One region of the Salinivibrio sp. IB643 genome, then DNA from elsewhere that is predicted to be linked to it. Evidence: predicted binding sites of a transcription regulator. Region 1 holds the regulator's gene; each other region holds the start of a gene.

Region 1 (13,851 bases):
TGGAAAGGCGAATACTCGGATCCCTTGCGCTTGCATACTGGCAATAATGGCATCATGACGAGGTTTTGCTAAGGTGGCAACGACGAGGGTGTCGAGGGTTTTTCCGAGCGCAATGGCGACATTCTTGAGGTTTTCAAGCAGGGACTTATTGAGGTCAATCACACCTTTAGCGCCAGGCCCCACCACTAATTTTTCCATGTACATATCTGGCGCTTTTAAAAAGCTGCCCTTTTCTCCAGCGGCCAGCACTGCCAAAGCATTGGCCTGACCCATTGCTGTCATGCGTGTGCCTTCAATCGGATCAACGGCAATATCAACCGCTTCACCGCCCAAGCCGACTTGCTCGCCAATATATAGCATGGGGGCATCGTCGATTTCCCCTTCACCGATGACGACTTCACCGTCAATCTCTGTCAGATTTAGCAAGGTACGCATTACCTCAACCGCTGCGCCATCGGCTGCGTTTTTGTCCCCTCTTCCCAACCACTTATAACCCGCGAGAGCGGCGCCTTCGGTGACGCGAGAAAAAGCCAATGCGAGATCACGTTTCATGAGTACTCCGGAATGTCAGCCACATTAAGACAGGCGTTAGCCTAATTTGCGCGCAGTTTACCAGAAATAGAAAACGTTTGCGTAACGAGTGTGGCGGTGATTTTTATCTTCGCAGTGCGATAGTTGGCGAAGTCGCTGCATTTTTGCGCACTTGTCCATGCATAGGTAGTGAGAATAGTGGCAGTCTGACACCACCTGAGTACAATAAAGTCGGGGTGCACACCTGTTGCACGGGTTACTGCCGGATAAGCAGTAACGGGATCAATCGTCAGAAATAAGGTGGCCTTGATGTCATTGGAAGTATTAGAACAACTCGAAGCTAAAGTACAAATGGCGGTGGATACGATTTCGCTGCTACAAATGGAAATCGAAGAGCTCAAAGAAAAGAACGGGTCGCTGGAGCAAGATGCAGTGGCTGAAAAAGAAAGCCGTGAGCAATTAGCGCAAGAAAACGCCAAGTTAAAAGAAGAGCAAGAAGCTTGGCAGAATCGTATCCGCAGCTTACTCGGTAAGATCGAGAGCGTTGAATAAACCAAAAACAGAGCCGATGGGCTCTGTTTTTTATCGGTCAACTGACGCCACTAATCCTCGTCGAGATCATCGTCTTCTTCGTCGACTTCGGTGATGCTGAGCGGATCCGGCGATAAGATGACGCCAGTGGTGTCCGCATAGACATGGTCATCCGGCAAAAAGGTGACGCCGCCAAAGTTCACGGGGATGTCGGTTTCACCGGTGCCTTGTTCATCAGCGCCCACAGGGATAGAGGCCAAGGCCTGGATACCTATGTCGATTTCATCGATAGTATCCACGTCGCGCACGCAGCCATAGACAATCATGCCAGCCCAGTCGTTATCTGCCGCGAGCTGTGCAATCTCGCCATCAATTAAGGCGCGACGTAACGAGCCACCGCCATCGATCAACATAATCCGCTGCTCGCCGTCTTGCTCGGCCATCTCGCGAATTAAGCCTGTATCTTCGAAGCATTTTACCGTGGTAATTTGGCCACCAAACGAGCTGCGGCCCCCATAAGAGCTAAACATTGGCTCCACGACATCCACTTGGTCGGGGTACATGTCGCATAGTTCCGAGGTATTGTATTCCATAGTCTAACTTCTTGTTGAGGCAGAAAAAGGCTGACAAGCTTGCGCTGCCAACATGGCAAGTCCAAGTATAACGGGGCAACAAGGGTTTGCAATGACAAAGCGGCTAATCTGTGTCTTTATTAGACTAACAGCATCCCAGTCATAAACAGCCCATTAGTCACTAAGGCGCAGCGCACCATGTTGCCCATCATTGGCCGAAGCGCGTTCGCATTCGCTGTTTGATACACTTCGCGTCCGTGGCGAACCAATAAGGGCACACTCGCCAAGAACAACCATCCCAGCCAAGCTTGTAAGGTCAACGCGGCAAATAATGAGTAACAAACAATCGCACCGGCAAGTAGGATGACATGGTACTGGCGGCCTCGCTCGGGACCCAAGCGCACGACCAGGGTGTGTTTGCCACAAGCACGATCATTATCAATGTCTCGTAAGTTGTTGATGTTGAGCACGCCGACAGCCAGCAATCCGCATGCTGTCGCAGGCAAGATCACTAGCGAGTCAATCTGTCCAACTTGCAAATAGTAGGTCCCGGCGACGCCTAACCAACCAAAAAACATCAGCACCGATAAATCACCTAGGCCTCGATAGCCGTAAGGTTTATTGCCGACGGTATAGGTGATCGAAGCGACGATGGCCATCAGGCCGAGCAATAAAAAGCTAATAATATCGGTGGGTTGCTGACAGGCAATCGCGATCAGTCCGCCGCCACTTAACACGGTGAGGGCAATATTGAAGGCCAGGGCGCGGCGCATGGTGGCGAGGCTCACTTTGCCCGATTGGATGGCACGCATCGGACCTAAACGGGTCATGTTGTCCGTGCCTTTTATCCCATCCCCGTAGTCATTAGCAAGATTAGAGAGGATTTGTAAGAATAAAGCGGTGATCAGCGCCATGACACTGATAGACCAAGAGAGGTTGCCTTGCGCTGCGGCGACCGCACTCCCTGATAAAATGGATGTCACGGCCAAAGGCAGCGTTTTGGGTCGCGCAGCATCAAGCCAAATAGCGAGCGTAGGGTGCAGCATAGCGATCCTCGAGACGAAAAAACGATGTCACTATTATTACGCAAGCAGCACAAGGAGTAACGAGTTCGCGACCGAAATCCGGCTTCCTATTGCGCCAGCTCAAGTTTTGATGCAAAAAAGGGCAGCGTTTGCTGCCCTAAGTTCGATAGTTGACGTGTCGTGACTACAGGATAAACCGACTTAAGTCTTCGTCATCCACCAGCTCTTCGAGGTGGCTACGGACGTATTCTGCGTCAACCACAACCTGTTGACCGGCGCGTTCACTGGCTTCGTATGAGACATCTTCCATCAGTCGTTCCATCAAGGTATGCAGACGACGCGCACCGATGTTTTCGGTTTTCTCATTGACTCGCCACGCCGCTGAAGCCAGCTCATCAATACCGCTTGGCTCAAAGCTCAAGTCAATCTCCTCGGTTTTGAGTAGTGCCGAGTATTGCTGGGTCAGTGAGGCGTTCGGCTCGGTAAGAATCCGTTTGAAGTCATTAGTTGACAATGCTTCTAGCTCGACACGGATCGGGAGACGGCCTTGTAGTTCGGGGATCAAATCTGACGGACGTGAGACCTGAAATGCACCAGAGGCAATAAACAGGATATGATCGGTTTTGATCATGCCATGCTTGGTTGAGACCGTGCTGCCTTCAACTAACGGTAAGAGATCACGCTGTACCCCTTCACGTGATACATCGCCACCACTGGTGTTACCCGACTTACAAATCTTATCGATTTCATCCACGAACACGATGCCATTGTTTTCCACCATGTGGATGGCTTGCTCTTTGATTTCTTCTTGATTGACCAGCTTAGCCGCTTCTTCTTCGGTCAGCGCCTTCATTGCGTCTTTGATTTTCATCTTACGCTTTTTAGTGCTGTTGCCGGCAAGGTTTTGGAACATGCCTTGCAGCTGATTGGTCATTTCTTCCATGCCCGGTGGTGACATGATTTCTACGCCCATTTGCGGCGCCGCAACATTGACTTCCACTTCTTTGTCGTCAAGTTTACCTTCGCGTAATTTTTTACGGAAACTTTGGCGTGTTGACGAATCTTCTTGGGTCGTTTCGTTTTGGCCCCATGCATCACGCGCTGGTGGCAGCAAGATGTCGAGGATACGATCTTCCGCTTGTTCTTCGGCGCGGAATTTGACTTTTTCCATCGCCTGCTGCTGGGTCAGATTCATCGCCACATCCGCAAGATCACGAATAATGGTCTCGACTTCTTTACCCACATAGCCGACTTCGGTGAATTTGGTCGCTTCTACCTTGATAAAAGGCGCATTCGCTAATCGCGCAAGACGACGTGCAATTTCGGTTTTACCGACACCGGTGGGGCCAATCATCAAGATGTTTTTCGGAGTCACTTCCGCACGCAAGTCTTCTGGCAGTTGCATACGGCGCCAGCGGTTTCGCAGTGCGATCGCCACCGCACGTTTGGCATTGTCTTGACCAATAATATGGCGGTCAAGTTCGTGCACGATTTCGCGTGGAGTCATTTCAGACATCACTAATCCTGTTTATTACTCTCGAGTTCTTCAACCGTGTGTTGTTGGTTTGTAAACACACATATATCACCGGCGATGGTTAGCGCTTTCTCTGCAATCTCGCGGGCGTCTAACTCGGTGTTTTCTAACATGGCAACGGCGGCGGCTTGCGCATAGTTACCGCCTGAGCCAATAGCAATCAGATCGCGCTCGGGCTCAACCACATCACCATTACCGGTAATGATTAAGGAAGCGGTTTCATCCGCGACAGCCAGTAGGGCTTCAAGGCGACGCAGCGCGCGATCGGTTCGCCATTCTTTGGCAAGTTCAACGGCTGCTTTGGTTAGGTGCCCTTGGTGGAGCTCAAGCTTACGCTCAAAGCGCTCAAATAAGGTAAAGGCATCTGCGGTACCGCCAGCAAAACCAGCGAGCACTTGGCCGTTATACAAGCGACGAACTTTTCGTGCATTACCTTTCATGACGGTATTGCCGAGCGATACTTGACCATCGCCAGCAATAACCACTTTACCTTCGCGACGGACGGAGACGATTGTAGTCACGGGAACCTCTTTGTTTGTGTCTGGTGCACCAGATGGGTGATTAATCTAGATGGTTGGGTTTTGACGCTGACTTTTCAAGGGGAGAGCGCAATACTTTCCCCGTTCGCTATTCCCAATACCAAATAGCACAAGGTTCGACACCGGCGCGACGCAGCATATTGCGATCTTTCTCTGCTTGGCGCTTGCGCGGGTAAGGGCCAAGCACCACACGATACCAAGTGCCTTTCTCACCAGGGCTTACCTTGATTTGGCTTTCTAGCCCTTGAAACGCAATGATCGCTTTACGCTCATTAGCCTGCCCTTGGCTACGGTAAGCACCGCATTGCATGAGGTAAGGACGGGTCGATTGTGGCAGCGCTTTTGCTTTCACTTCTACTTCCTTGCCTTCCAGCTCTTCGATATAGCTCCATTTTTCTTTGGGCTTTTTCGGTAGACTTTCTACCTGGCTTTGCGTGGCCGGTTGCGTGTGAGACACGGGGGGTGTCGATGTATCGGTTTTGCTCAACCAATACAGGCCATAAGCAAACGCACCCACTAAGACGACAGCAAGCAGTGCCCATTTAAATGGGAACCCAGCCTGCGTCTTGGTCGGTTGGCGGCGAGTATTTTTTTTACGCGGCGCTTTGCCACGTTTAACGTAATCACGAGTTGCCACAGCAAATAATCAAATTAAGAAGCCAGTAAAGGGCTCATATTACTGGCTTGAGCCCGTGCTGACTAGTCTTACTACCGAGACGGAGGGGCGACACTCTCACGGATCACCAGCTTGGCGTCCAAAAGGCGGGAGCCGGGGTTCACTTCTTGTCCTTGTAACGTGTTTAGCAGCATCAACATGGCTTGGCGGCCAATGTCATAGCGAGGCTGCGAAACGGTCGTGAGTGGTGGATCGCAATACTCGGCGAATTGGATATCATCAAAGCCAACAATGGAGATATCTTGCGGAACTCGCATGCCTAAACGTTTCGCTTGTTGCATCGCGCCGACGGCCATGACATCGCAGTGACAGAATACCGCAGTGGGTGGCTCAGGCAGTGAGAGCAAGTTGGTGATGGCACGCGCTCCGGAGGCAAAACTAAAGTCACCGACGACGCTATACGCTGGATTGATGGTGATCCCCGCTCGATGTAACGCTTGCTGATACCCTTGTGAGCGGAACTGCGTTAATGCTGTCTCCGGCACGCCGGTAATGTTAGCAATCCGAGTATGGCCGACTTGGGTGAGATAATTAACCGCTTCAAAGGCAGCGGTAAGGTTATCGATATGAACCGTCGGTAATTCCAGATCGGGCGCATATTCACAGGCCATGACCAGTGGCGGTAAGTTTTTTTGCTCAGGCTTGCTGACATCAAAAGGGACGTCGGAGCCAAGCAACAGCATGCCATCCGCTTGTTTAGTAAACACCAGATTGACGAATGAATTTTCACGGTGGTGTTGCTGGGCACTGTCACCCAGTAGAACCAGGTAGCCATGCTCCATGGCGGCTTCTTCAATACCGCGAATAATCTCACTGAAGTAGGGATCACAAATGTCCGGTACAATAGCGACGATAGTTTTTGATTCATTGCGACGCAAGTTACGCGCAAGTGAATTAGGGGAATAACCAGCTTCAACCACAGCATGTTCAACTTTTTTACGCGTGCTGGCTGACACCTTCTCTGGGTTCATCAGCGCGCGCGATACCGTTGCTGTGGATACACAGGCAATGTGGGCAACGTCCTTCATTGTCGCCATAATGACAGTCCTCTTGTTATCTATATTGTGAGATCAAACAGTTATTAGCTCATCTGACCTGTTTTCTTAGCCAATTGCGGCCCTATTTTACCTATGCTTGTCCAATTTAAATACGGACAAGCTAACACTTATTGCAATGAAAGTGTGATCTGTGTCGACTTACAGCAAGGGAGTATTAAGAAAGGTCTTGCGGCTCGACATCTAAAGACCAACGTACTTTGCGAGAAAGGGGTAATTGATGGATTGCAGGAAGAGCCACCGTTAGCCACTGCTGCATCACTTTTCGACTTGGGGCCTGGATTAATAATTGCCAGCGATAACGGCCCGCGCGTTTGGCCATCGCTGCGGGCATAGGGCCCATGATATGGCTTTCATCGTGTTGAATGGGGGAGGCAGCGAGCGTTTGACGTACTTGTTGTAAAAACTGCTGCACACTGTTTTCTTCATGGCCTTCGGCGCGAAATAAACTTAAGAACGTATAGGGCGGAAGCCAAGCTTGGCGGCGTTCAGTGAGCGCCGACTCTGCAAAGGCTTGATAGCCTTTGTGCACCAGCGATTGGATCAGGCTGTGCTCGGGATGGTGCGTTTGTAATAGCACCGTCCCTGGCTTGCTGGCGCGACCGGCGCGGCCGGCAACTTGCACCATCAGTTGCGCCAACCGTTCAGGCGCGCGAAAGTCATTACTAAACAAGGCACCGTCGACATCAACTAACGCCACTAGGGTGACATTGGGAAAATGATGGCCCTTAGCGAGCATTTGTGTGCCCAGTAGGATCTGATATTCGCCCTTTTCTATGCCATTAAGGTAGGTTTCCAAGCTGCCCTTACGGCGAGTATTGTCGCGATCAATACGCACGGTTTTATACTCAGGAAAGAGCTCGCCCAACTGGCTTTCAAGCTGCTCGGTGCCCACGCCGACACTGATTAACTGGGTGGAGCCACAATCGTGGCACTGGTGCGGAACGGGTTTTTGGTGGCCACAATGATGACAACGCAATTCTTGCTGTTGCTGGTGAAGGGTGTAGTAAGCATCACAACGTTGACAATTCGCGAGCCAGCCACACTCGTGGCACATCATGGCGGGCGCATAGCCACGGCGATTTAAAAACAACATGACCTGATTGCCTTGTTGTAGGTGCTGGCGCATTTCGGCGATCAACGGCGCGGATAATCCAGCGTCGAGGTAATGGCCCTTAATATCGAGTATTCCCTGACGTGCGGTCACCGCATTACCTGGACGCTGAGTCAGCTTGAGGTACTGATATTTACCGGTTTTTGCGTTATGCAAGCTTTCCAAAGAGGGGGTGGCAGAACCGAGTATCACCGGTACTTTTTCTTCATGACCACGCATAACCGCTAAGTCTCGGGCATGATAACGAAAGCTATCTTGCTGTTTATACGAGGGGTCATGCTCTTCGTCAATAATGATGATGCCTAAATTAGCCATCGGCGTGAACAGGGCAGACCGTGTACCAATGACGATTGCTGCTTGATTCTCGCGCGCGGCCAACCAGGCTTTTAGTCGATCGTTATCATTTAAGCCTGAATGCATCACGGTTACCGGGACATGAAAGCGGCGCTCAAACCGGCGAATGGTTTGTGGGGTGAGGCCAATTTCTGGTACCAAAATCAAGGCTTGTTCACCGCGAGCAAGCACAGGTTCGAGCACGTTTAGGTAGACCTCTGTCTTCCCTGAACCGGTGATCCCCTCGAGTAAAGCACAAGCAAAGCCGTCATTGGCATTGATGGTGGCAACCGCCATCGCCTGTTCATGGTTGAGTGCCGGTTTGTCTTCGGTGACGGCAAAATGCGGTTGCCAGGCTTGAGCGTTTAGCGGTGGTGTGTAGGGAGCTATCCAACCTTTTTCGGCCAGGGTTTTTAGCACCGGTGCGCCGATGTCTTGTTCGATCAAATCGGCATGGGTGGCAGGGCCGTGTGTGAGCAACTGCAACACCCGAGCTTGTTTAGGGGCACGGCTCAGGCCCGAGAGGGGTTGGTTTTGTCCTGACTCGGTAATTTGCCACCATTTTTGCTGTTGTAATGCCGCAGGGCGTCCTTTTCGAAGCAGGGTTGGCATCACGGCGCCCATCGCATCCCCTAGCGGATGATGATAAAAGCGGCTTGCCCAGTGGAGTAAATGATAGACGCCGGGCGTCCAAACCGGTTGGGTATCCAATACGGCATCGAGCACCTTGAGTTGGCTCGCGTCCACACTGGCGGTTGCGGATAAGCCGGTGACAATGCCAACTTTGTGCTGGCGGCCAAAGGGCACTTTTACCCGCCCACCGATGATGGGGTGTTGATTCTCACCGATTCGGTAATCAAAAGTTTTCGCCAACGGGACCGGTAGGGCCACCTGAGCAAACTGTTCCATCACAACATCTTATTGACCAGAAGGGGGCTCAGTGTAACGGTTCGCCCTCGGTTGGCAAAGCCTTGTTGTACGGTGACGCGGCGTGGTGATTGCACAAAAAAGTTGCGAAACCGAGGGGGCTTGATTAGAATTGCGCGCCTTAGAAAATATTTGTTAACGACGTGTGGTGCCCGGCTTAGGATCGGGAGAGCGACACGGCCTTTAAAATGAGGTTATCCCTATGAAAGCTGGTATCCATCCAGAGTACAAAGCCGTCACAGCAAAATGCTCTTGCGGTAACGAATTTGCGTTCAGCACAACCCTAGGTAAAAACATCAACCTAGACGTGTGTGACAAATGTCACCCATTCTATACCGGTAAGCAGCGTATCCTTGATGCTGGTGGCCGTGTTGATCGCTTTAAGAAACGTTTCGGTGCCCTTAGCAGCAAAAAATAAGCAGCTATTGACCGAATATAGAGAAGGGACGCATCAGCGTCCCTTTTTTTGATCGTATCGTCCTAGTATTCGGACAACAGGTCCGAGCATCATCGCGAATACGGCGTTAGTACTGGTGGACGTTTCCCCGCTGCGTTACCATCTTTACCCTTATACAAACCTTTCCTGTGTGGTTTGTAGAGTGTCTGGCTAATATCGGTCATCCTTCCCTGCCGATATTGGTTATCCCTTCACGATAATAACTAGGAAAACGACATGTCGGACGATAAACGCCAGCAAGCGCTGGATTATCATGCATACCCTACACCCGGAAAAATCTCTATCGAACTCAGTAAGCCTGCTGATTCAGCGGCGGATCTTGCTCTCGCCTACAGCCCAGGCGTTGCTGAACCTGTGCGTGAAATAGCCCAAGATGCGGATGCCGTATATCGTTATACCGGTAAAGGCAATATGGTCGCAGTGATCTCAAACGGCACCGCGATTTTGGGGTTAGGGAATTTAGGGCCGATGGCGTCAAAGCCTGTCATGGAAGGCAAAGCGTTATTGTTCAAGCGTTTTGCCGGCTTGGACTCGATCGACATTGAAGTTAAACACCGCACCATCGATGAGTTTGTTGATACCGTAGCCAATATTGCTGACACCTTTGGCGGTATCAACCTTGAAGATATCAAAGCCCCAGATTGTTTTGAGATCGAAAAGCAGCTGATTGAACGCTGTGAAGTGCCTGTCTTCCATGATGATCAACATGGTACCGCGATTGTCACTGCTGCGGGGATGCTTAACGCGCTCGAGTTGCAAGGCAAAGATATTGGTGAAGCCACCATCGTGTGTCTCGGTGCGGGTGCTGCTGCGGTGGCCTGTATGGAGCTATTGATTAAATGTGGCGCCCAGCGCGAAAAGATTTACATGCTGGATCGCAAAGGGGTAATTCACACCCGTCGTGATGACATTAACAAGTATAAGCAGTTGTTTGCCAATAACACGGATAAGCGTACCCTCGAAGATGTGATTGAAGGTGCGGATCTCTTTGTTGGCGTATCAGGCCCGGATTTGCTCTCGCCTGAGGCATTAAAACTGATGGCGGATAAGCCTGTCGTGTTTGCCTGCTCAAACCCAGATCCTGAAATTAATCCAGAGGTTGCGCACCAAGTCCGGGATGATCTGATCATCGGAACGGGGCGTTCGGATTACCCGAATCAGGTGAATAACGTCTTGTGTTTCCCGTTTATTTTCCGGGGAGCATTAGATGTGCGTGCCAGTGAAATTAATGATGCGATGAAGTTGGCCGCCGTTGAGGCGATTCGTGGTTTGGCGAAAGAGCCTGTACCACAATCTGTCTTGGATGCCGCGGGCTTGTCTTCACTCAGTTTTGGCCCGGATTACATCATTCCCAAGCCGATGGATGCCCGTTTACTGCCCAAGGTAGCACGTGCCGTGGCGCTTGCGGCCGTCGAAACCGGCGTAGCCCGTATTGAGATGCCAGACAACTATATGTTGTAAAGAAAACATGCTGTAAAGAAAACATGTTGTAATTAGAAAACAGTGCCTTACCATAAAAAAACCGCCGATGGCGGTTTTTTTGTTTAGTATTCACTGTCGTCAAACTCAATACCCAACTCTTCCATGATCCGACGTGCCTCGGCAGGAATGCTATCGGGTTTATCCTTACGGATGTCGTCATCGGTTGGCAGAGGCTGCCCGGTATAGGCATGTAAAAATGCCTCACACAATAACTCACTGTTGGTCGCATGACGCAGGTTATGAACCTGACGGCGAGTGCGCTCATCAGTAAGAATTTTTAATACTTTAAGTGGGATAGAGACGGTGATCTTCTTTACCTGCTCTTTCTTTTTACCATGTTCGGCATACGGATTAATGTAATCGCCGTTCCACTGCGCCATGTCTCACCTATCTTGATTATGGAATACCCAGAATGATGCTGCGGAGATTTTAGCTATATTAACCGCCACATGCAAAGGTGTTTAGACGTCTAGAAGTGTTGACGTCCTAAAAGTACAGAGGTAAGGTAGTATGATGACGACTGGATCACGTAAATCGTGCCAGCGCAACAAGAGCAAGGATGAACCATGACAGGTAAAAAAACCGACACCATTGCCGTTCGAACAGGAATTGGCACTGACACGCAACATCATGCGGTTGTGCCGCCTTTGTATTTATCAACCAACTATCGTTTTCCTGCTTTTGGCGACGTTCCCACTTATGATTATGCCCGTGGGGGCAATCCAACTCGAGCTCAGTTAGAGCAAGCGTTAACGGAACTGGAAGGCGGAGCCGGTGCCGTGGTGACCAACTGTGGGATGGCAGCCATTAACTTGGTGTTGTCTTTACTGGATGCAGGGGATCACATTGTTGCACCGCACGATTGTTATGGTGGTACCTATCGCTTGTTAGAGTCACGCGCCAAGCAAGGGATTTGGCAGGTCAGTTTTGTCGATCAATCTGATCACCAGGCGTTAACCGCTGCGCTGGCAAAACAGCCGAAACTGGTGTTAGTTGAAACACCCTCTAATCCGCTATTGCGTGTGGTCGATATTGCTAAAATCTGCCAACAGGCCCACCAAGTGGGGGCATGGGTGGTGGTCGATAACACCTTTTTATCGCCAGCACTCCAACAGCCTTTTTCACTGGGTGCGGACATCATCGTGCATTCCACTACTAAATTTATTAATGGTCACTCTGATATTGTCGGTGGCGCTGTAGTGGCGAAGACGCCTGAATTGGCTGCAAAATTAGCGTGGTGGGGCAACTGCTTGGGCGCGACAGGTAACGCCTTTGACAGTTATATGACATTGCGAGGGTTGCGTACCTTGGGCGCTCGGGTTAAACAACATCAGCAAAATACGCAAGCGGTATTAACCTATTTGCAAACAGTCCCTGCGGTGCGGCAACTCTACTATCCCGGTTTGGCGACACATCCAGGCCATGACATTGCCGCCCGTCAGCAGTTTGGATTTGGTAGTATGCTCAGCCTCGAGCTGGACACGGACTCCGCTGGGATCGCACGTTTTATTGAAGGCTTATCCTTATTTGCGCTTGCCGAGTCGCTGGGCGGGGTAGAAAGTCTGGTCACGCATCCAGGGTCAATGACCCATCGTGCGATGAGTGATGACGCGCAAGCCGAGGCTGGCATTACCCCGACGTTGCTGCGTTTTTCTATTGGACTAGAAGACGCAGAAGACTTAGTGGCCGATTTGGCGCATGCCTTCGCCCATTTAGCTAACCAGTAAAACCGATTGCTATAGGTGTTGCTGTCATAGCACGCCGCTTTATTGATATTTATTGAGACCAAGAGAGACCTCGCCATGCACGCGCAACCGATGGACACCGCCCCCGAATCACAACGCCAATTGCATAAATTTGGTGGCAGCAGTTTAGCGAGCCCAGATTGTTATCGCCGTGTGGTCGATGTGCTGACGGGGCATGCAAAGGCGCACGACTTAATTGTGGTCTCTGCGGCGGGGAAAACGACCAATCAGCTCATTGCTTGGCTCGCTCAACTGGGCAAAGATGGCCGGTTGGCGCATGAGACCTTGCAAGGCGTCCGTGCCTTTCAGCAAGACTTGATTGAAAATCTGATCAACGGTGATCACAAACAACAGTTGGTTGATGCCTTATCTGCTGACATCGCGACGATCGCGTCGCTCGGGGAGACAGCGCTGAGCGACAGCGTACAAGCCGATGTGCAAGGGTTCGGAGAGGTTTGGTCGGCGCGTTTATTAGCCGCGCTGCTTAATCAGCAGTGTCGTCAGGCGGTGATGTTGGACTCGCGCCACTGTTTACGCGCGGAACGTGCGGCTCAACCCGAGGTCGATCGCGGCGCATCATGGCCACTATTACGGCAGCAACTTTCTCAGCACACGCAATCTCACGTCGTGATTACGGGATTTATGGCGCAAAATCAAGCTGGGGAAACCGTGCTTTTGGGGCGTAACGGGTCAGATTATTCGGCCACGGTACTCGGTGCGTTAGCGGGGGTCCGCCGCGTGACTATATGGAGTGATGTTGCCGGTGTATACAGTGCGGATCCACGCCACGTCGAGAATGCTTGCTTGTTACCCTTAATCCGATTGGATGAAGCAGGCGAATTGGCACGCTTGGCGGCGCCCGTGCTTCATAGCCGTACTTTACAGCCAGTGGCGCAAAGTGCGACCGATCTGACCTTACGTTGTACCCAGGCCCCCGATAGTGGCTCGACCCATATAGAGCGTGTACTGGCTACCGGACGCGGGGCAAAAATCATTACATCTTTGGATGATGTGTGCCTATTGCAGTTTGATGTCGCCCGCGGGCAAGATTTTCAGGCAATTAAACAAGAGTTGAGCCGCATCCTCTCTCAGCTGAAAGTGCAACCACTGGCGACGGATTATCAAGATGATCAGTATCGTATCTTGCTGGCCTTTACGGCGGAGGTCGTGGCCTCGGTCATGGCCCAGATCCAGGATGCCGGGCTATCCGCGGAGTTGAAGCTGCGCGAAGGGTTTAACATGGTTGCTGCCGTCGGAGCCGGCGTGGTCAATAATCCCGTGCACTGTCATGGTTTTTATCAGCAGCTGAAGTCACAGCCTGTAGAGTTTA
Region 2 (13,851 bases), on a different contig from region 1:
TTGGCACCTCGATGTCGGCTCATCACATCCTGGGGCTGAAGTCGGTCCCAAGGGTATGGCTGTTCGCCATTTAAAGTGGTACGCGAGCTGGGTTTAGAACGTCGTGAGACAGTTCGGTCCCTATCTGCCGTGGGCGTTGGATGATTGAGGGGAGCTGCTCCTAGTACGAGAGGACCGGAGTGGACGAACCGCTGGTGTTCGGGTTGTGTCGCCAGACGCATTGCCCGGTAGCTAAGTTCGGCACAGATAAGCGCTGAAAGCATCTAAGCGCGAAGCTGGCCCCGAGATGAGTCATCCCTAGAGCTTCGAGCTCTCTAAAGGGTTGTCGTAGACTACGACGTTGATAGGCAGGGTGTGTAAGCGCTGTGAGGCGTTGAGCTAACCTGTACTAATTGCCCGTGCGGCTTAACCATACAACACCCAAGAGGTTTTGGGTTGGACTCGAAATAAGCCAGTTGATTGTGGCGAGAACGAAGAAGCAGCGCCGATGGTAGTGTGGGGTCTCCCCATGTGAGAGTAGGACATCGCCAGGCTCTCATTATCTAATTAGCGCTTAGTATTAGGCTTTAGTTAGAAAAAATTTAAGCATCAAAGCAATTAAGTGTAAGACTTTGATGACAAAACACCGAGTAAAACGTTGATAACGATTTTGCTGATATAGCTCAGTTGGTAGAGCGCACCCTTGGTAAGGGTGAGGTCGGCAGTTCAAATCTGCCTATCAGCACCAGAATTTTCTTGGCGGCCATAGCGTAACGGCACCACCTGAACCCATGCCGAACTCAGAAGTGAAACGTTGCTGCGCCGATGGTAGTGTGGGGTCTCCCCATGTGAGAGTAGGTCACTGCCAAGAGCTTATTTTAAGCCCTCCGCATTCGCGGAGGGCTTTTTCGTTTATAGTGTTTTTTAAAATACCTCATTCCTTTCTTATATCCCCGACTGCCCCATTGTTATCTCACCTTTTTGTTTGGTGTTGTTACCCTTTCACTATTCTTACTTATTCGGGTATCTCTGGGCGTTGATTATTGCTTGAGCTTCATGGGTCACTGGGGTATGTTATTAGATATCTGGACGTCTAAACATCTTAAATCTCAGGAGGCAGTGATGCCGATAAAAATTCCGGATCAGCTCCCCGCCACCAATATTTTGCGTCGAGAAAACATTTTCGTTATGTCGCAGACGCGTGCGGTGAGCCAAAACATTCGCCCATTGAAGGTGTTGTTACTCAACTTAATGCCCAAAAAAATTGAGACCGAGACGCAATTTATGCGCTTGCTCTCTAATAGCCCTTTACAGGTTGATGTCGAGCTTTTACGTATTGATAACCGACCCAGTAAAAACACGCCAACGGAACACTTAGACACCTTCTATCGCCAGTTTGAAGCCGTGCGTGAACGCAACTTTGATGGTCTTATCGTCACCGGGGCACCATTGGGCTTGGTGCAGTTTGAAGATGTGATTTACTGGGAGCATTTGCAAGATGTGATGAATTGGGCGCATCAGCATGTTACATCTACCCTTTACGTTTGCTGGGCGGCTCAAGCGGGTTTAAAGCTTCTTTACGATTTACCCAAAAAAACGCGCAAAGAGAAGTTATCTGGCGTCTATCAGCACCAGGTAAATGAAGCACTGGCTACGCATCCTTTATTGCGGGGGTTTGATGATAGCTTTCTCGCCCCTCACTCGCGGTACGCTGACTTTTCGCCAAGCTTTCTGGACGAACACACGGATCTCGATATTCTCGCCACCTCAGCACAAGCGGGCACTTACTTGGCGGCGACCAAGGATAAACGTAATGTGTTTGTGACAGGTCATCCCGAATATGACTCACATACGCTGCATCATGAATACCATCGCGATCTTGAAGAAGGGATGGAGCCTGTCGTCCCGATTAATTATTATCCTAATGATGATCCGTCTCAACCCCCCTATGTGAGTTGGCGGAGTCATGGGCACTTACTCTTTGCCAATTGGTTGAACTATTGTGTCTATCAGCTGACGCCGTTTAATCTGGCTGAATTTTCACAATCTAACTTTACGCTCGACGAATAGCAAAAAGGCGCCTATTGGCGCCTTGTTGAGAAAGAGTGTTTATACACGGGGATTGTCGATTTTCTCTTGAGCGGCATTGGCTTTATCAACCATTCCTGTCATGGTCGATCCTTGTACGAGAATAGAGAAAACCACCACCGCATAAGTCATGATTAAAATCAGTTCACGGACGTCGATATTCTTCTCAGGGACGACCATCACACCAGCCGGCACTGCCATGGCCATGGCAAGGGCTAAGCCACCTCTTAGGCCTCCCCAACTCAAAATACGAACGGCCCAAGGGTTGTATTGACGAAATCGATTGAAGCCGAAATAGCAGGCTTTCACACTGAGATAACGAGCGAACAGCACAACGGGTACAACTGCGGCCATAATGATCCAGTCTTCCTTATGGAAGCTAATCTGTAATAGGCTGACCCCGATCAACAAGAACAGTAAACTATTCAAAAACTCATCGATCAATTCCCAAAAATGGTCAAGATGATCCTCACTCTCTTTGGAGAAGCCAATAAAGCGAGTCCAGTTACCGATCATAATGCCAGATACCACCATCGCCAGTGGCCCGGAAACATGCAACATATCGGCGAGCACATACCCCGCGCTAGGAATAGCCAATGTCAGTAGCAGTTCCATGGAATGGTCATTGGTCGCGCAGATCAAACGGTGAAACAGGTAACCCAATATCAGACCGTATAAAATCCCACCGATAGCTTCTTGTAAGAACAATGCGATCGTACCACCGAGTGTCGGCTCGCTGTCGCCAAACGCCAAGGTAAAAAGCGTCACGAAAATAACAATCCCGACCCCGTCGTTAAACAGTGACTCTCCCTCGATTTGGGTGGTGATCCGCCTAGGTGCCTGTAGCCGCTTAACAATGGCTAACACCGCGATAGGATCGGTTGGAGAAATCAGCGCCCCAAACAATAAACAATAGATAAAATCAAAAGGAATGCCGATCAGTTGGAAGACGCCCCAAATACCGGCACCAACCAGCGAGACAGAGACCAACAGGCCGCCGAGAACGAGGGTGGTGATTTCCCATTTTTGATCAGAGAAATGGGGAAGCTTGACACCAATACCGCCCGCAAATAAAAGGAAACCGAGTACGCCTTTGAGTAAAAAGGCATCAAAGTGGATATCGGTCAATATTTGCTCTGCCATCGCCTTTAACGGAATGGCTTGGTATTGACCGGCGATCACGATCAAAAGAGAAAGGAGTAGAGAGCTTGCAGTGATCGCGATAGTCGTTTGTACTCGGCTGATTTTACTATTAATAAAGGCGATGAAGATGGCAGCAGCAGCCATGAAACTGAGGATTGCGTAGGTAGACATGCAGCTTCCTAGTACGACGAGGAATGAAAGAGTTACAAAATATTAATAGAAATTACGCTCAAAACGAACAGCTGAATTGAAATAGATCAAAATTAATCGATATTTATAGACGTCTAGATTTCCAAAATGGCTGTGGTAGGATAAAACTATCGCAATCAGGATGGTGATATCACGGGGTAAGAATGGATCGATTAACACAGCGTCTCTCTAAGTGTATTTTGGTGATCGATGGCGGTATGGGCACCATGATCCAAGGCTTAGGACTCGGCGAAGCCGATTACCGCGGCGCACGCTTTAAAGACTGGCATTGTGATGTGAAAGGTAACAATGACCTTTTGGTACTGACGCAGCCTGAAAAAATAGCAGCGTTACACAGCGACTATCTGGCCGCGGGCGCGGACATCATAGAAACCAATACGTTCAACGCGACCCAGATAGCCATGGCCGATTACGACATGCAGGCCATCAGTGCGGAGATAAATTTAGCTGCTGCGCGTCTTGCTCGCGACGTGGCTGACCACTGGACGGCGAAAACCCCAGAAAAACCACGCTTTGTTGCTGGGGTTCTCGGACCCACGAATCGCACTTGCTCTCTCTCTCCAGATGTGAACGATCCTGGCTTTCGCAATGTCACCTTTGATCAATTGGTTGAGGGGTATGCGGAGTCCACTGAGGCGTTGATGGATGGTGGTGTTGATCTCATCATGTTGGAAACCATCTTTGATACCTTGAACGCGAAAGCCTGTGCCTTTGCTGTTGAAAAAGTCTTTGATGCCCGAGGTGTGCGCTTACCCATTATGATCTCTGGCACCATCACCGATGCGTCTGGTCGTACGCTCTCTGGGCAAACCACCGCGGCGTTTTATCACTCTTTACGCCACGTCGAACCGCTTTCTTTTGGTTTGAACTGTGCGCTGGGGCCAGCCGAATTGCGTCAGTACGTCAAAGAGCTCAGTGAGATCTGCGAAGGATTTGTTTCGGTTCATCCCAATGCCGGTTTACCCAATGCGTTTGGCGAATACGATCTCTCGTCTGAAGACATGGCAAAACATATCGACGAATGGGCCGCTTCTGGCTTTATTAACTTGGTGGGTGGGTGCTGTGGTACCACGCCCGAGCATATTCAAGCGATCAGCGAAGTGGTGGCGAAACATGCCCCCCGTGCGCGCCCCTCTCAGTCTGTGGCATGTCGACTATCAGGGCTAGAACCGCTGACTATTAATGCTGAAAGCCTGTTCGTGAACGTGGGGGAGCGCACCAATGTCACTGGGTCGGCGCGTTTTAAGCGTTTAATCGTCGAAGAACAATACGACGAAGCGCTTGAGGTGGCGTTACAGCAAGTGGAAAACGGGGCGCAAATCATCGATATCAATATGGATGAGGGCATGTTGGATGCACAGCAAGCCATGGTACGTTTTCTCAATCTGTGTGCGGCTGAGCCCGATATTGCTCGGGTACCGGTGATGATTGACTCCTCAAAGTGGGAGATCATTGAAGCCGGACTGAAGTGTATCCAAGGTAAAGGGATTGTGAACTCAATTTCTCTTAAAGAGGGGGAAGCCGCGTTTATTCAACAAGCCCACTTAGTCCGTCGATACGGTGCCGCTGTGATTGTGATGGCGTTTGATGAGCAAGGCCAGGCTGATACACGTGAACGTAAAGTCGAGATTTGCACGCGCGCGTATCATCTGCTGGTTGATCAAGTCGGCTTCCCGCCGGAAGACATTATCTTTGATCCTAATATATTTGCGGTGGCCACCGGCATTGATGAGCATAATAACTACGCGGTCGACTTCATCAACGCGGTCGCAGATATCAAACAAACCCTGCCGCATGCCATGATTTCAGGTGGCGTGTCTAACGTGTCTTTTTCGTTTCGCGGAAACAACCCAGTGCGTGAGGCGATCCATGCGGTGTTTCTCTACCATTGCATTAAAAACGGTATGGACATGGGCATCGTCAATGCCGGCCAGTTAGCCATTTATGATGATTTGCCTGAATCGCTGCGTCTGGCGGTGGAAGATGTGGTGCTTAACAAAGACGATGGTGCCACGGAACGTTTACTGGCGTTGGCGGACAGCTACCGCGACCGCGGTGAAAACGAAGTGGCAGAAACCGCGGAGTGGCGCAGTTGGCCAGTGGATAAACGGCTTGAACATGCACTGGTTAAAGGCATTACCGAATTTATTGTTGAAGATACTGAGCTAGCTCGAGCGGCGGCGAGTAAACCCTTGGAAGTGATAGAAGGCCCACTGATGGCGGGCATGAATGTGGTGGGAGACTTATTTGGTGAAGGTAAGATGTTCCTGCCGCAAGTGGTAAAGTCGGCGCGGGTGATGAAACAAGCCGTGGCCTATCTTGAACCTTACATCAACGCTGAAAAGCAACAAGGGCAGACCAATGGCAAGATCTTACTTGCCACGGTAAAAGGCGACGTGCATGACATTGGCAAAAACATTGTCGGCGTAGTGCTGCAATGCAATAACTTCGAGATTATTGATCTCGGTGTGATGGTGCCGACCGATAAAATCCTGTCAGTGGCGCGCGAGGAGCAAGTCGACATTATTGGTTTGTCAGGCCTTATCACGCCGTCGTTGGATGAAATGGTGAATGTCGCCAAAGAAATGGAAAGACAAGGGTTTGATATTCCGCTATTGATTGGGGGGGCGACCACATCCAAAGCGCATACCGCGGTGAAAATAGAGCAGCACTACCAGGCTCCTGTGGTGTATGTGTCGAATGCGTCACGTGCCGTTGGCGTTTGTGCATCGCTATTATCGCCGGCTCAATATCCGGACTTTGTGGCGCGCTTACAAAAAGAGTATCTGTCAGTACGAGAGCAGCACCAACGCAAGACACCCCGCACTCCGCCTGTCACCCTGGACGCGGCAAGGGCAAACAAATGGCAAACCGATTGGGCCAATTACACGCCGCCCCAGCCGGCGAGGCCGGGCGTCCATGTTTACGATGATGTCTCGATAGCGACATTACGTCAGTATATCGATTGGACCCCTTTCTTTATGACCTGGTCCCTGAGCGGCAAATTCCCAGCGATTTTAGACCACGAGCTGGTGGGTGAAGAAGCACGCCGTTTGTATGAAGACGCTAATGCTTGGCTCGACCGGTTTGAGCACGAAGGATTGATCGCCGCAAAAGGGGTGTGTGGTGTCTTTCCTGCCAACAGCCTAGAGGACGATATCGAGGTGTATACTGACGCATCACGGCAAACGGTAGGCACGGTACTAAACCATTTACGTCAGCAAACCCAAAAGCCACGCGGCGCCAATTATTGCTTGTCGGACTTTATCGCGCCGAAAACCAGTGGTCAGCCTGATTGGATTGGTGCGTTTGCGGTGACAGGCGGCATTGGCGAGTATGCCTTGGCGGAAGGTTATAAAGTTGTAGGGGATGATTACAACGCGATCATGATCCAAGCGGTCGCCGATCGATTAGCAGAAGCCTTTGCAGAATACCTGCACCAGCAAATTCGGATCTCATTGTGGGGCTATGCGCCCAATGAGACGCTCGATAACGACGCCTTGATCCGGGAGCAATACCAAGGGATCCGGCCGGCTCCGGGTTATGCTGCCTGCCCTGAGCACAGCGAGAAAGGCAAAATTTGGCAGTTGCTCTCGGTAGAAGCGCATACGGGCATGACGCTCACCGAAAGCTATGCCATGTGGCCAGGCGCATCTGTGTCGGGGTGGTACTTCTCACATCCTGAATCACGCTACTTTGCGGTGGCGAAGATTCAAAATGATCAACGTGACAGTTATGCGGCGCGCAAAGGGTGGAGCAGCAAAGACGCGGAAAAATGGCTCGGGCCAAACTTAAACGCCTAATGAAAAAAGACCAGCACATCACATGTGCTGGCCTTTTTTTACTCAAATAAGTCAGCGTGTAATCGCTGTACGACATGGGTCGCGTCATGATCGTCGACCACCACACAGACATTGTGATTGCTGGCACCATAGCAAATCATGCGCAGTTTATATTGGGCTAGCGCACTAAATACCGGCGCTGTCGCGCCCGGTGTGTGATTCATCTCGTTACCGATCAGCGCAACAACCGCTAGATTCGCACAGATCTCTACCTGACATAACTGCGTGAGCGCGGCGATGGCAGCCTCCGGCAGCTGCGGTGCGTCACCCTGGGTATGGGTTTGATCCAGCGTCAGAGAGACACTGACCTCCGAGGTCGTGATTAAATCGACTGAGATTTCAAAGCGCGCCAAGATCTCAAACACCTTGGCCAAAAAACCACAAGCATGAAACATGTTTAAGCTGGTCAGTGTCACCATGGTCTGGTTGCGCCTGAGGGCTACGGCACGAAACAGCGGCGCTGAGTGTGCTTGCTCACGGATCCAGGTACCGCCTTGTTCGGGGGCTCTCGCCGCGCCGACAAATACCGGGATATGCTGGCGTACCGCGGGCACTAACGTCGATGGATGGAGGATCTTGGCACCAAAGGTAGCCATTTCCGAGGCTTCGCTAAAGCTAATTTCACTGATAGGACGAGCACGATCAGTCACCCGTGGATCGGTGGTATAAATCCCGGGGACATCGGTCCAGATGGCCAAGCTTTCTGCTCCGATCGCCTCGGCGAATAGCGCGGCACTGTAGTCACTGCCGCCGCGGCCTAAGGTAGTGGTGTGCCCGTTCGCATCAGCACCGATAAACCCTTGCGTGACCACTAAATGCGTTGCTAAGCGGGGGAGTAATTGGTTCTGGCACTGAATCTTGGTTTGTTGTCGATCCGGTTGGGCACAGCCGAAGTGACTATCGGTGCGCAATAACGCTCGCGCATCGGCCCTCACCGTGGCCATGCCTCGGCTATTGAGCAAGTGAGTAAAAATATAGGTTGAGATGAGCTCACCACAAGCGACTAACGCATCCGTTAACGCTGTACTGGGAGCAGATGCTGCGGTATTTGCATAGTCGGCAATCGTTTGGTGCCAGTCATCGACTGCTGTTTGCGTGTCCTGGCAAGCGGGAAGCGCGTTTAATATCGCTTGATGGATAGCGGTGATGGCAACCAGTTTGTCTTGACGTACTTGCGGGTCGTTGATCCCTTGTGCCAGTGCAACCAAGTGATTGGTGACGCCTGCGCACGCACTGATCACCACAAAGCGGGTATGTGGGTTTTGCTCGATCACATCAGCGCTTTGTTGCATGGCATCGATAGTGCCAACGCTCGTCCCGCCAAACTTAGCGACCGAAATCGGTGGTAATGGGTTCACGTCCTTTTCCCCTCTCATCATACAAATGGGTCTTAATCAATTCATTATGGGGAACATCAGAAGTCACATCGTGACCGCGGTAGGGACCGCAAAAAAGAAGGAAGAGCAAACGGCAGGCATGGACTGCCAGAAGCGCTCCACCTGTCTTCCTGTAGGGATGACAAGTGACAGCCTGAAGGATTCAGCCTCCTAGGCCGGCAGCGTTTCGCCCCCAAGCTTACGCCACCTCGGCATTGTCTCCCCTGATTATCATACCTTGGAGTGGGGCTCCGCATGATAACTGCCTGAGAAATGCACCTCTTCTGCATGTTCAGTCCCGGGTTGGTTACCCCATGAACAGCATTTACATTACGGGCGAGATGACAGGGTGTCAACTGCCTTTTGGTCACGATCAGTGCCTTGGCAAAATTGTCCAGCGATCACACAGTTCACGTGCCAGCCAATAGGGATATGGCGAAAAAATATGCTATAACGGTCATCTGTGTGTACCAACAACAAGGAAAGGTTATGGCACGTTCAATTTCCGAGATTCAATCTTTTCAGCCCGTGGCTCGCACGTTAATGGGCCCGGGCCCCTCTGATATTTATCCTGCAGTGCTACAGGCACTCAGCCGTCCGACTGTCGGACATCTTGACCCTTTGTTTATCGCGATGATGGATGAAGTCAAACAACTGCTTCAATATGCGTTTCAAACCGACAACCCTTTTACCCTGGCGATTTCGGCACCAGGCAGTGCCGGGATGGAAGCTTGCTTTGTCAACTTAGTTGAACCGGGTGAAAAAGTGATTGTCTGTCGCAATGGTGTGTTTGGCGATCGTATGCGGGAAAATGTCGAGCGTTGCGGCGCGACAGCAGTGATGGTCGACGATGCCTGGGGTGCGCCTGTTAGTCCAGAAAAAGTTGAGGCTGCGTTAAAAGCCCATCCGGATGCCAGCACGCTTGCGTTTGTCCATGCTGAAACCTCAACCGGCGCTTGTTCTGATGCGCAAACACTGGCGAGATTGGCGCGGGAGCACGGTTGCTTAACCATTGTCGACGCCGTGACTTCACTCGGTGGCGTGCCATTGAAAGTCGATGAGTGGCAGCTCGATGCCGTGTATTCCGGTAGCCAAAAATGTTTGTCATGTGTCCCTGGCTTATCGCCTGTCACCTTCTCACCGCGTGCTGTGGCTAAAATGCAATCGCGAACCCACAAGGTACAAAGTTGGTTTCTCGATCAAAGCCTGGTGCTTGGTTATTGGAGCGGAGAAGGGAAACGCAGCTATCACCATACCGCGCCGGTCAATAGTTTGTATGCCTTGCATGAGTCGTTATTGCGGCTCTATCAAGAAGGGCTTGAGCACGCATGGCAACGTCATCAAGACATGCATCAACACCTCAAAGCAGGGCTGGATGAGCTCGGTATCACTTTTGTGGTTGATCAGCCTTACCGTTTGCCGCAGCTTAACGCGGTCACTATTCCGGATGGCGTGGACGATGCGGCAGTACGTCAGCACCTGCTCACGACCTATAACCTCGAAATTGGTGCCGGCTTAGGCGATCTCGCCGGTAAAGCGTGGCGCATTGGCTTAATGGGCTACGGGGCACGGCATGAGAATGTGGCGCTGTGTCTGAAAGCGTTAGAAAACGCGTTACGTTAAGGCGTTAAGGTATCGGGCAAGGTATGGCGAGTGGTCCATACTTTGCTTGCTTGCGGGTATAAATAGCGCGCTTCTTGTTGAATATCGCGTGCGCGTTGGTGATCACCAATTTGTAACGCAACCTGATACGCATGCTGATAGCCCGAAAAGCGTGGGCGTTGCGCGACTTGACGTAGTAAATCATCCAAATGCTGGTGGCGTGCTACGTCAGATAAGTGCGCCAAATTCGCTTGAAAGTGACGGTCTTGTTGCGCGCGGTGCAGTTGTTGCTGCCACCATGGGTGTTGCTGATACAAGGTAAAACGCTGCGAACTTAATAAGGAATCACGCAGATAGCGATTGGCGAGGTAAACGGATGACAAGCTCAGTAAGGTGACGAGCACCAGCGCCATGATCACACTGCGGCTCGCGACACGCTGACTATAACGGTGTGAAAACACGGGATAACGACGATATCGACTGGTTAAGTTGTCTAACCAATACAACCAAATCAATAACAATACCCCGTTAAACCACTGTGTGCCACTGGCTGGATAAATCATCAGGCCGGTCAGTGGTGGCAATACTAAGGCGATCAATATTCTACGTGTCCCTGACGGTGCACGTAGAATACGAAGTGTTAGCGCGGCCAACACCACAAGATAGCCGCAGGCGACAACGAGCCCCCCTTCAAGGAGCCACAGGATTAAAGCACTGGGTAACGTCACCGGGCCGGAATGATTCGGTTGTGAGGCAGACAGTAATAGCAACGTTGACTGACCATTGCCCATGCCCACTCCAAAAAATGGCGTCATTTGCCATTGCTGCCACGCCAGCATCAGTGCGCGCTGATCGTCGGCGGTGAGCCAGTGCCAGTTGTCTTGACCACTGAGACCAAATACCGCCAAAAATGCCCCTGCCGAGATAGCGATCATCCACATACGATGCTGGCGTCGCGAGGCAAACCGGGCTAAATACACTTGTTGTAAGCCAATCGCACACAGGGCGAATAGCAACAGTAAGGGTTGCTCTTGCATCGCCAATATCGGAATCAACACAAGCGGTGTTAACGCGAGTAAGCCTTGGCTAACCGGGTGGCGATATCGACCACTGGGCTCTCTGGCCAAAATGTAGGCGGCGAGCGTGACTCCGGTTAACAATAAGGTGTGAGTCACGGCTGGAGGGAGGTGAGGGACCCATTGATCAAACATAAAGGGTGCCATGCCCGGCGGAGGCTGGTTCCCTAATACCGACAATACCGCTAACCAGGAGGCCAACAATAAGACGGCCAGTAGTTTTTGTCGTTGGGCGTGATTAAAAATAAACTGCTGTAGGGCTGAGAAAAAGCCAAAGCTTAGCGCTAAAACGATGAGCGCATAGCCACTATTGTGGCCCAGTGCCTGCGGATAAAAATAGGGCATCATCGCCAAGCCGGTCGCAAGTGCCAATGTGCCGGTCAGCCGAGTGGCTCGCCATGTGTGTTGACGGATAACCTCCAAACTGGCGAACCCAAGCGCAAATGCCAAGGTGAGTAATGATAGCGCCGCCGCCGGGTGACGTATGCCTACCAGCGGCAGAGCAACCGAGTAAAGAGGCAGACAAATCAGCCACAATACCGTTAAGGTCACCAAAAAGTGCACCGTCAACGGCTTGCGTATGACACGACTAGGCGGCAGCACTAACGTCATTATCGCTCCAACATTGGCTTGAGGAAGTGGGCCGTGTGGCTGCCGATCACATCGACAATCGATTCCGGTGTGCCTTGGGCGATAATTTCACCCCCGCCATTGCCGCCCTCAGGCCCCAGATCGATGATCCAGTCGGCCGTCTTGATCACATCTAAATTATGTTCAATAACCACAATAGTATTCCCTTGCTCACGTAGGCGGTGGAGAACATTGAGCAGTTGTTGAATATCATGAAAGTGTAACCCTGTGGTTGGCTCATCAAGAATATATAAGGTTTTACCGGTATCGCGTTTGGACAGCTCTCGGGCTAACTTCACCCGTTGCGCTTCACCACCAGACAAGGTCGTCGCCGCTTGGCCTAGGCGCACATAGCTCAAGCCAACATCCATCAAGGTTTGCAGCTTACGCTTAATGGCTGGCACTGCATCAAAGAATTCACGCGCGTCTTCCACTGTCATTGCCAGGACTTCATCGATGGTTTTGCCTTTATAGCGTACTTCAAGTGTCTCGCGGTTGTAGCGTTTGCCCTTACACACATCACAAGGGACATACACATCCGGCAAAAAGTGCATTTCTACTTTGATGACCCCATCGCCTTGACAGGCCTCACAGCGGCCACCGCGTACGTTAAAACTAAAGCGACCCACCTTGTAGCCTCGTGCCCGTGCTTCTTGTGTGCCGGCAAACAGTTCACGAATCGGGGTAAAGATCCCAGTGTAAGTGGCGGGATTTGAGCGCGGCGTACGGCCAATGGGGCTTTGATCGATGTCGATAACCTTATCAAAGTGTCCTAGGCCATCAATCTCGGCATACGGCGCAGGATCCGCGGTCGTGGCACCGTTTAATTGCTGGTGGGCGACTTTAAAGAAGGTATCGTTGATGAGGGTTGATTTTCCAGATCCCGACACGCCCGTGACACAAGTGAGTAAGCCGACAGGTAAGTGCAGGTCCACATTTTTGAGGTTGTTTCCGGTTGCACCTTTGAGCGTCAACATCTTGTTGGGATCGCGCGGTATCCGTTGTGCTGGCACCGCAATCGCTTGTTTGCCAGAAAGATACTGCCCGGTAAGTGAATGCTCACTGGCAAGAATATCGTCAAGGCTGCCTTCTGCCACGATCTCGCCCCCGTGCGCGCCCGCGCCTGGGCCTATATCGATAATGTAATCCGCGGCACGAATAGCGTCTTCATCATGTTCAACCACCATCACGGTATTGCCCAGATCGCGCAAGTGCTCCAAGGTATCCAGTAAGCGCGCGTTATCTCGTTGATGCAAGCCAATCGATGGTTCATCCAATACGTACATCACACCGACAAGGCCAGCACCAATTTGACTGGCGAGTCGAATGCGTTGGGCTTCTCCCCCGGATAAGGTATCGGCGCTACGTGACAAGTTAAGGTAATTGAGCCCGACATTGACCAAAAAGCGTAACCTGTCATGGATTTCTTTCATCACCTTTTCGGCGATTTTTGCACGTTGGCCGCTAAGCGACAGTTGTTCAAAGAAATCGAGCGCCTGCTGAATGCTGAGCTCACAAATTTCTGGCAGGTTACGGTTATCGATAAAAACATGTCGAGCTTCTTGACGTAAACGCGAGCCACCGCAGCTGGCGCAGGGCTTAGTGGCAATATATTTGGCGAGTTCGTCGCGCACCGCATTAGACTCGGTATCGCGATAACGGCGCTCCATGTTATTGAGGATCCCCTCAAACGGATGCTTACGTACGCGAATATCGCCACGATCGTTGACGTATTTAAACTCGATCTCTTTCGGCCCCGACCCATATAAAAGTATATCTTGCATGGTGCCGGAGAGATCTTGCCAGGGCGTTTCCAGATCAAAACCGTAATGCTCAGACAGTGAACGCAGCATTTGGAAGTAATAAAAGTTACGACGATCCCAGCCTCGGATCGCACCACCTGCG
Region 3 (5,801 bases), on a different contig from region 1:
AGGGATCCATGGGGGTAAACCATAGCCATATCGCTGAGATGAGCTGCATCACCGGTGCCATTAGCAGCATACGCTTAGTACCCAAACGCGGCCGAATGCGCGACACCAGCGTGCTGCCCAGCAATAAGCCACATGTCGGAATAAGCGCCCACAGCGCATATTGATCCGAGGTCATCCCGATGCGCTCTTGCATCAAAAATGGCATCAGTGACACCGTGGTGATCACCAAGGTGAAGTTCAACCAGCTGATACTGGCGAAATAAAGAAAGTATGGCGTTTTTAACAGTGCGCCATAACGACCAAGGATCACTTTTATCTTAGGTAATGGCGATCGCGTATGCATACTCTCTTTAAATAAGAAAAAGAGCACGCACCACACCAAGCTGGTATAAACCATCAATAAAATAAAGATCGCCAACCAGCCTAAGTTATGGTTAACAAAGCCACCAATCACAGGAGCCACAATGGGCGTAAATGAGGCGACCATGATCAGGTATGACATGGCTTGAGGAAGCTGATCCCCCGAATACGAGTCACGGGTAAAGGCTCGCGAGAGGACGGCACAACACCCCGTGCCCATCCCCTGAATACAACGGCCAATCACCAACCCGGTAAAACTGGCGCTAAAGCTCACCATCACGGTTAACCCAACCAGTGAAAGCAAGACACCGGCTAATAGCACGCGGCGGCGTCCGAGTGCATCCGAAATGGGGCCATAGATAAATTGTGACGGGCCAAACCCGAGCAGGTAAGCGGAAATAAGCAGTTGGACATCGTCCATGCTGAGATTGAAGTCACGAGCGATCCAAGGTAATGATGGAAAAACCAATCCCATGCTGAATTGCCCGATACTGACCGTTAAGCATGCCAGCAATACGGGCGACCAATTAAATGGACGAGTAGCCGATTGCATCTCAATTCCTATGCGTTCTGTGTGTTAGGCGAGCGAGGAAACTGTGACTCTAGCGAATGCTAAAACCACAAGCTGAGAGGCATGTTAACGCAATAACTCCCTGAATGGTAAACAATGATTAAGAATGTACATCAATGGCCAGCTATCGCTGGCCGGTTTTAAAAACTAGAAAGCCGGTTCGATCGTGCCATCAAAGGTTTTTTGTAGAAACGCACGTGTTGCCTCTGATTGAAATAGCGCCAACAAACGCTGATAGGTCGGATTATCTTTATCCTCTGCCCGCGCTGCCACGACCATCACTGCGAGCGGTGCGTCTTTCGATTCTAAGAAAATACCTTGATCACTTGGATTAAGCCCTGATGACATCACATAGTTCATGGTAATTGCTGCAGCATCGACATCTTGTAGGCTGCGAGGCAATTGTGCCGCTTCTACTTCGACAAAATCGAGCTGCTTGGGATTAGCGGTAACATCTTGTAGCGTCGCTTGAAAGCCAACGTTATCGGCCAAGGTGATCAGCCCTGCGTCTTGCAGTAATAGCAAAGCGCGCCCGGCGTTGGTCGGATCGTTAGGGATCGCAATTTGTGCGCCTTGGGGTAAATCGTCCACGCGCTGTACTTTGTCTGAGTAAATCCCCATCCGCATAAGGATGGAACGCCCAATCGAGACCAATTCACTATCATGGTTTTGATTAAAGTTATCGAGAAACGGCTGATGTTGGTAACTATTTAAATCAAGACTGCCATCTGCCAGACCGGCATTCGGAGAGATGTAATCCGAAAATTCCACCACTTCGACATGAATTCCTTCTGTTTTTGCCTGTTTCGCAACCGCTTCTACGACTTGCGCATGGGGACCGACAGTCGCACCAATCTTTATCGTTTCTGGCTGATCTGAACAGCCGCTGATAACCAACGCCAGTAACACTGACGCAATCCAAAATCCTGGTCGCTTTAACGTCATTCTGATTCCCTTAGAAAAATAGATGTTTAGACGTCCAGAATGCCACAGCTTATAATGATGTCAACCTGATTGTGTTAACGCAGTCTCTGTCTTGATCGTATCCAACCCTGGTCGCGTAGTGGCAGGCATGTTGAATCAATAAGGAGGCGTAGATATGACGAAGCTGTTTCCTCTACCCTTGTTCTTACTACCCGGGGGCAGAGCTAAGCTGCGCATTTTTGAACCTCGCTATTTGCGCTTGGTCCGTGAATGCTCGGCGAATCAACAGGGATTCGTGCTGGCGATGATGCAAGGTAAACGTTTATATCGATATGGCACACTGGTGGACATTGTCGATTTTGAAACACTACCCGATGGTTTATTAGGCATTACCATTGCAGGTCGTCAACGGGTAAAAATTCAATCGACAGAGCAAGAGGCCGACAAGCTCTGGGTGGGCGAGATACAGGCACTGAATGACTGGCCACATGACGAGTTTATTGACCAGGAAGAAAATGAAGAAAAAATGCGTATCGCCGCGGGACTTAAAAATGTCTTCGCTGCCCACCCGGATCATGCTGAGCAGTATGAGGCGCCGTATTTCGAAGACTTAACCTGGAGTTGCCAACGCTGGTTAGAAATTTTGCCGCTTTCTAGCGCGCAAAAACAATGGTTTATCGCGCAAGAATCGGCAGAAGAGGCGATGCAATTTATCAGTCAGCTTCTCGAGCAAGAAGTCGAGTGATCCAATTATTTTAAGCCTCGTACTACAAGCGAGATGGACGGCTACGACAGATAGGACTCAACTATGACTGCGCCACAAACCATGTATACTGAGACCACCATTTCCAGACGGGACACGCGTGCCAACATGACTGACGTGACGAAGGAAGAGTTGTCTGAATTATTAGCAAAAGTTGCAGAAGATAGCGACCGCATAGCGTTCGAGCATTTGTTCCGATTTTTTGGCCCGAAGATACGCGCTTACGGTTCAAAACATTTAAGAGCTGACGGTCAAGCAATGGAGTTAGTACAAGAAACTATGCTAGTGGTATGGCGCAAAGCCCATTTGTATAACTCTGATAAAGGCGCGGCGACGACTTGGGTATTCACGATCATGCGTAACTTAAGCTTCGATATGCTTCGCAAGGTGCAATCGAATCGCGAAGACAATTTTAGCGATGATATTTGGCCCATTCTCGAGTCAGGGCAACAGGACAACGAAACTGATTCCGGTGCTCAGTCCATGATGGACCAAGAGCTTCTCAGTTTTATTGATGAGTTACCCGCGGTCCAGCAGCAGGTGGTTAGAGGGGTTTATCTCAAGCAATTGACTCATCAAGAGTTGTCAGAACAATTAAATGTGCCATTGGGCACCGTCAAGTCCCGATTGCGTTTAGGTCTGGAAAAGCTTCGCAATCACCTGGAGGTAAAACAATGATTAAGTATCACCCATCGACCGATTTACTGGATGCTTTTGCTGCTGGCAAATTGCCGACTTCGATGGCGATTGCGTTGTCTGCCCATGTTGAACTTTGCCAGGAGTGTCAAGCTTACGTGGCTATTGCAGAAGAAAAGTTTGCATCAGTGGTGTTTGATCAAGAATCAGTCTGCGACGACGCGTTGATGGTAAATGAGTGGGATCACAATGCTGAAGATGAAATGCTATCCGCCATTTTTGAACAAGTGACTGCCAACGATGCCGATGCGCTGACGCAATCTGGCGCGGAACAACCTGAAGCGCGCGCAACACAAATTACTGTCGGTGAAAAAACATATGCCTTACCCCGGGCGCTGCAACGATTCGGCGATTCAAATTGGGCATTCTTTGGGAAAGTCCAACGTGCGCGACTTAATCTCGACGAAGGGGCAACGCGAGCCAGTTTTCTTCATATAGATGAAGGCGGTTCAGTGCCTGCGCACACTCATAAGGGCTATGAGTTAACTCTTTTGTTGGACGGTACGTTTGAAGATGAAAGTGGTCGGTATGTGCCAGGTGACTTTATTTTACTCGATAGCCGTCACCATCATACGCCATACACAAAAGAAGGTTGCCTTTGCTATACCATTGCAGATGCCCCTCTCTACTTCACAAAAGGCGTGAGTAAGTTGCTCAATACCGTGGGACATGCGATTTACTAAAAATTTCTGTGCTAGTTGTTATCCTTCGGCGACCGCTATGGTCGCCTTTTTTTATGCTAGATGGCCGCCTAAATCCACGGATTTACTCGACTAGACCTAGAATTATCACCATTTATTCTGCAGCGATAACAGAATAATTACACTAAATAAACCTCTCATTAATCATAACTCGCCACTTCAGTCCTACCTAACTAGTTCAAAGTAACAATTTTCCCTTTACATAGGGTGAATTTAACTGGTTTAATTCGTCACTTCTAACGATTCATTAACAGCCATTGATAATAAACACAGTGAAGTGAGAGTCACATGAGTCAAACACAACTCGCCAGTGTCAGTCGAGGTAACTCGCTGGTACTTCAAATACTCATCGGTATTCTTGCCGGTGGTGTTTTAGCCTATCTATCCCCCGAGCTTGCTGGCACAGCCGGATTGCTCGGACAACTTTTTGTCAGCGCATTGAAGGCCGTCGCACCCATTTTGGTTTTCGTTTTAGTGGCAGCGTCCATTGCTAACCAGAAACAAGGCCAACGAGCCAATATGCGCCCCATTATTGGGCTTTATCTTATCGGCACCCTTGCGGCTTCATTGACCGCGGTGACCATGAGTTTTTTATTCCCGACTACCCTCGAGTTTGCTGCGACGGATGCTAGCATTACGCCGCCAGAGGGCATTAGCCAGGTATTAAGTACGCTACTTTTCAATATCGTTGACAACCCTGTTAACGCGTTGATGAGTGGTAACTATATTGGTATTTTGGCTTGGGCGATTGGCTTAGGTATTGCTCTTCATCATGCGTCGAACGAAACCAAACGTGTCTTCTCGGATGTATCCGAGGGGGTATCGATGATCGTCCGCTTTGTGATCCGGTTTGCGCCTTTGGGTATTTTTGGCTTAGTAGCAAGCACGTTAGCGAAAAGTGGCTTTGATGCTTTGATGGGGTATTTACACCTTTTGGGGGTGCTACTCGGCAGTATGGCAACCATCGCCTTGGTGGTAAATCCGCTGATTGTGTATATCAAAACGCGTCAAAATCCCTATCCCCTTGTTTTTCGCTGCCTGCGTGAGAGCGGTCTCACCGCTTTCTTCACCCGTAGCTCTGCAGCCAACATTCCAGTGAATATGCAGCTATGCCGCCGCCTTGATTTGGATGAAGATACTTATTCTGTCTCTATCCCACTCGGTGCCACCATCAATATGGGAGGCGCGGCGATCACCATTACCGTATTAACCCTGGCTGCTGTTCATACACTCGGTATCCAAGTGGATATCGCCACGGCTGTGCTGTTGAGTGTGGTGGCCGCGGTATCCGCGTGCGGCGCGTCGGGGGTTGCTGGCGGCTCCCTATTGTTGATCCCACTCGCGTGTAATTTGTTTGGTATTCCACAAGAGATTGCCATGCAAGTGGTTGGGATTGGCTTTACTATCGGTGTTTTACAAGACTCTGCCGAAACGGGCCTGAATAGCTCAACCGACGTAGTATTTACCGCGGCGGCATGCTTGGGTGAAGAGCGTAAAAACAGCTAACCAACGCCATTAGCCAAGATCAAAAAAAAGCAGGTGCATCAACACCTGCTTTTTCTTTAACCGCTTTTTAATTGTCAACCAAGGCAACGATTAGCCCTCCAGCACTTTCATCAGCAAATTGCCATCATACATCGCCTGCTTTACCATCGCCGCCCCAGGCATCGTCGCTTGGGCATAGAAATAGCTTTCTTCCAAGACTAGGTACTTGCTATACAGCGGAATCGTCTGCGTTTTTAAACATTCCATGATCGCAGGATACAAGACCGATTTAGCGCGATTG

What was found. Region 1 encodes MetJ, which represses methionine synthesis genes. Its sites were predicted from a motif close to TTAGACNTNTANANGTCTAA; they were not measured.
Region 2: the regulator MetJ is predicted to act here: its motif matches at 3,487-3,506, upstream of metH (methionine synthase).
Region 3: the regulator MetJ is predicted to act here: its motif matches at 1,903-1,922, upstream of BZG77_RS07930 (MetQ/NlpA family ABC transporter substrate-binding protein).

Annotation. Positions count from the first base shown of each region.
Region 1 is NZ_MUFF01000007.1:152,967-166,817, forward strand. Features, by position in the region: gene glpX (class II fructose-bisphosphatase) at 1-552, opposite strand, end outside; gene zapB (cell division protein ZapB) at 841-1,083, shown strand; gene rraA (ribonuclease E activity regulator RraA) at 1,134-1,655, opposite strand; gene BZG77_RS05730 (1,4-dihydroxy-2-naphthoate polyprenyltransferase) at 1,775-2,680, opposite strand; gene hslU (HslU--HslV peptidase ATPase subunit) at 2,844-4,175, opposite strand; gene hslV (ATP-dependent protease subunit HslV) at 4,178-4,714, opposite strand; gene BZG77_RS05745 (SPOR domain-containing protein) at 4,821-5,369, opposite strand; gene cytR (DNA-binding transcriptional regulator CytR) at 5,441-6,469, opposite strand; gene priA (primosomal protein N') at 6,621-8,819, opposite strand; gene rpmE (50S ribosomal protein L31) at 9,040-9,255, shown strand; gene BZG77_RS05765 (malic enzyme-like NAD(P)-binding protein) at 9,511-10,755, shown strand; gene metJ (met regulon transcriptional regulator MetJ) at 10,839-11,156, opposite strand; gene metB (cystathionine gamma-synthase) at 11,343-12,503, shown strand; gene BZG77_RS05780 (bifunctional aspartate kinase/homoserine dehydrogenase II) at 12,579-13,851, shown strand, end outside.
Region 2 is NZ_MUFF01000001.1:2,604-16,454, forward strand. Features, by position in the region: rRNA gene BZG77_RS00005 (23S ribosomal RNA) at 1-413, shown strand, start outside; tRNA gene BZG77_RS00010 (tRNA-Thr) at 652-727, shown strand; rRNA gene rrf (5S ribosomal RNA) at 735-850, shown strand; gene metA (homoserine O-acetyltransferase MetA) at 1,102-2,049, shown strand; gene BZG77_RS00025 (cation:proton antiporter) at 2,089-3,381, opposite strand; gene metH (methionine synthase) at 3,564-7,223, shown strand; gene lysC (lysine-sensitive aspartokinase 3) at 7,262-8,638, opposite strand; lysine riboswitch at 8,743-8,930, opposite strand; gene BZG77_RS00040 (pyridoxal-phosphate-dependent aminotransferase family protein) at 9,128-10,261, shown strand; gene BZG77_RS00045 (Wzy polymerase domain-containing protein) at 10,258-11,928, opposite strand; gene uvrA (excinuclease ABC subunit UvrA) at 11,928-13,851, opposite strand, start outside.
Region 3 is NZ_MUFF01000014.1:917-6,717, forward strand. Features, by position in the region: gene BZG77_RS07925 (multidrug effflux MFS transporter) at 1-913, opposite strand, end outside; gene BZG77_RS07930 (MetQ/NlpA family ABC transporter substrate-binding protein) at 1,079-1,876, opposite strand; gene BZG77_RS07935 (LON peptidase substrate-binding domain-containing protein) at 2,031-2,600, shown strand; gene BZG77_RS07940 (sigma-70 family RNA polymerase sigma factor) at 2,727-3,296, shown strand; gene BZG77_RS07945 (ChrR family anti-sigma-E factor) at 3,293-3,997, shown strand; gene sstT (serine/threonine transporter SstT) at 4,304-5,521, shown strand; gene mlc (sugar metabolism global transcriptional regulator Mlc) at 5,612-5,801, opposite strand, start outside.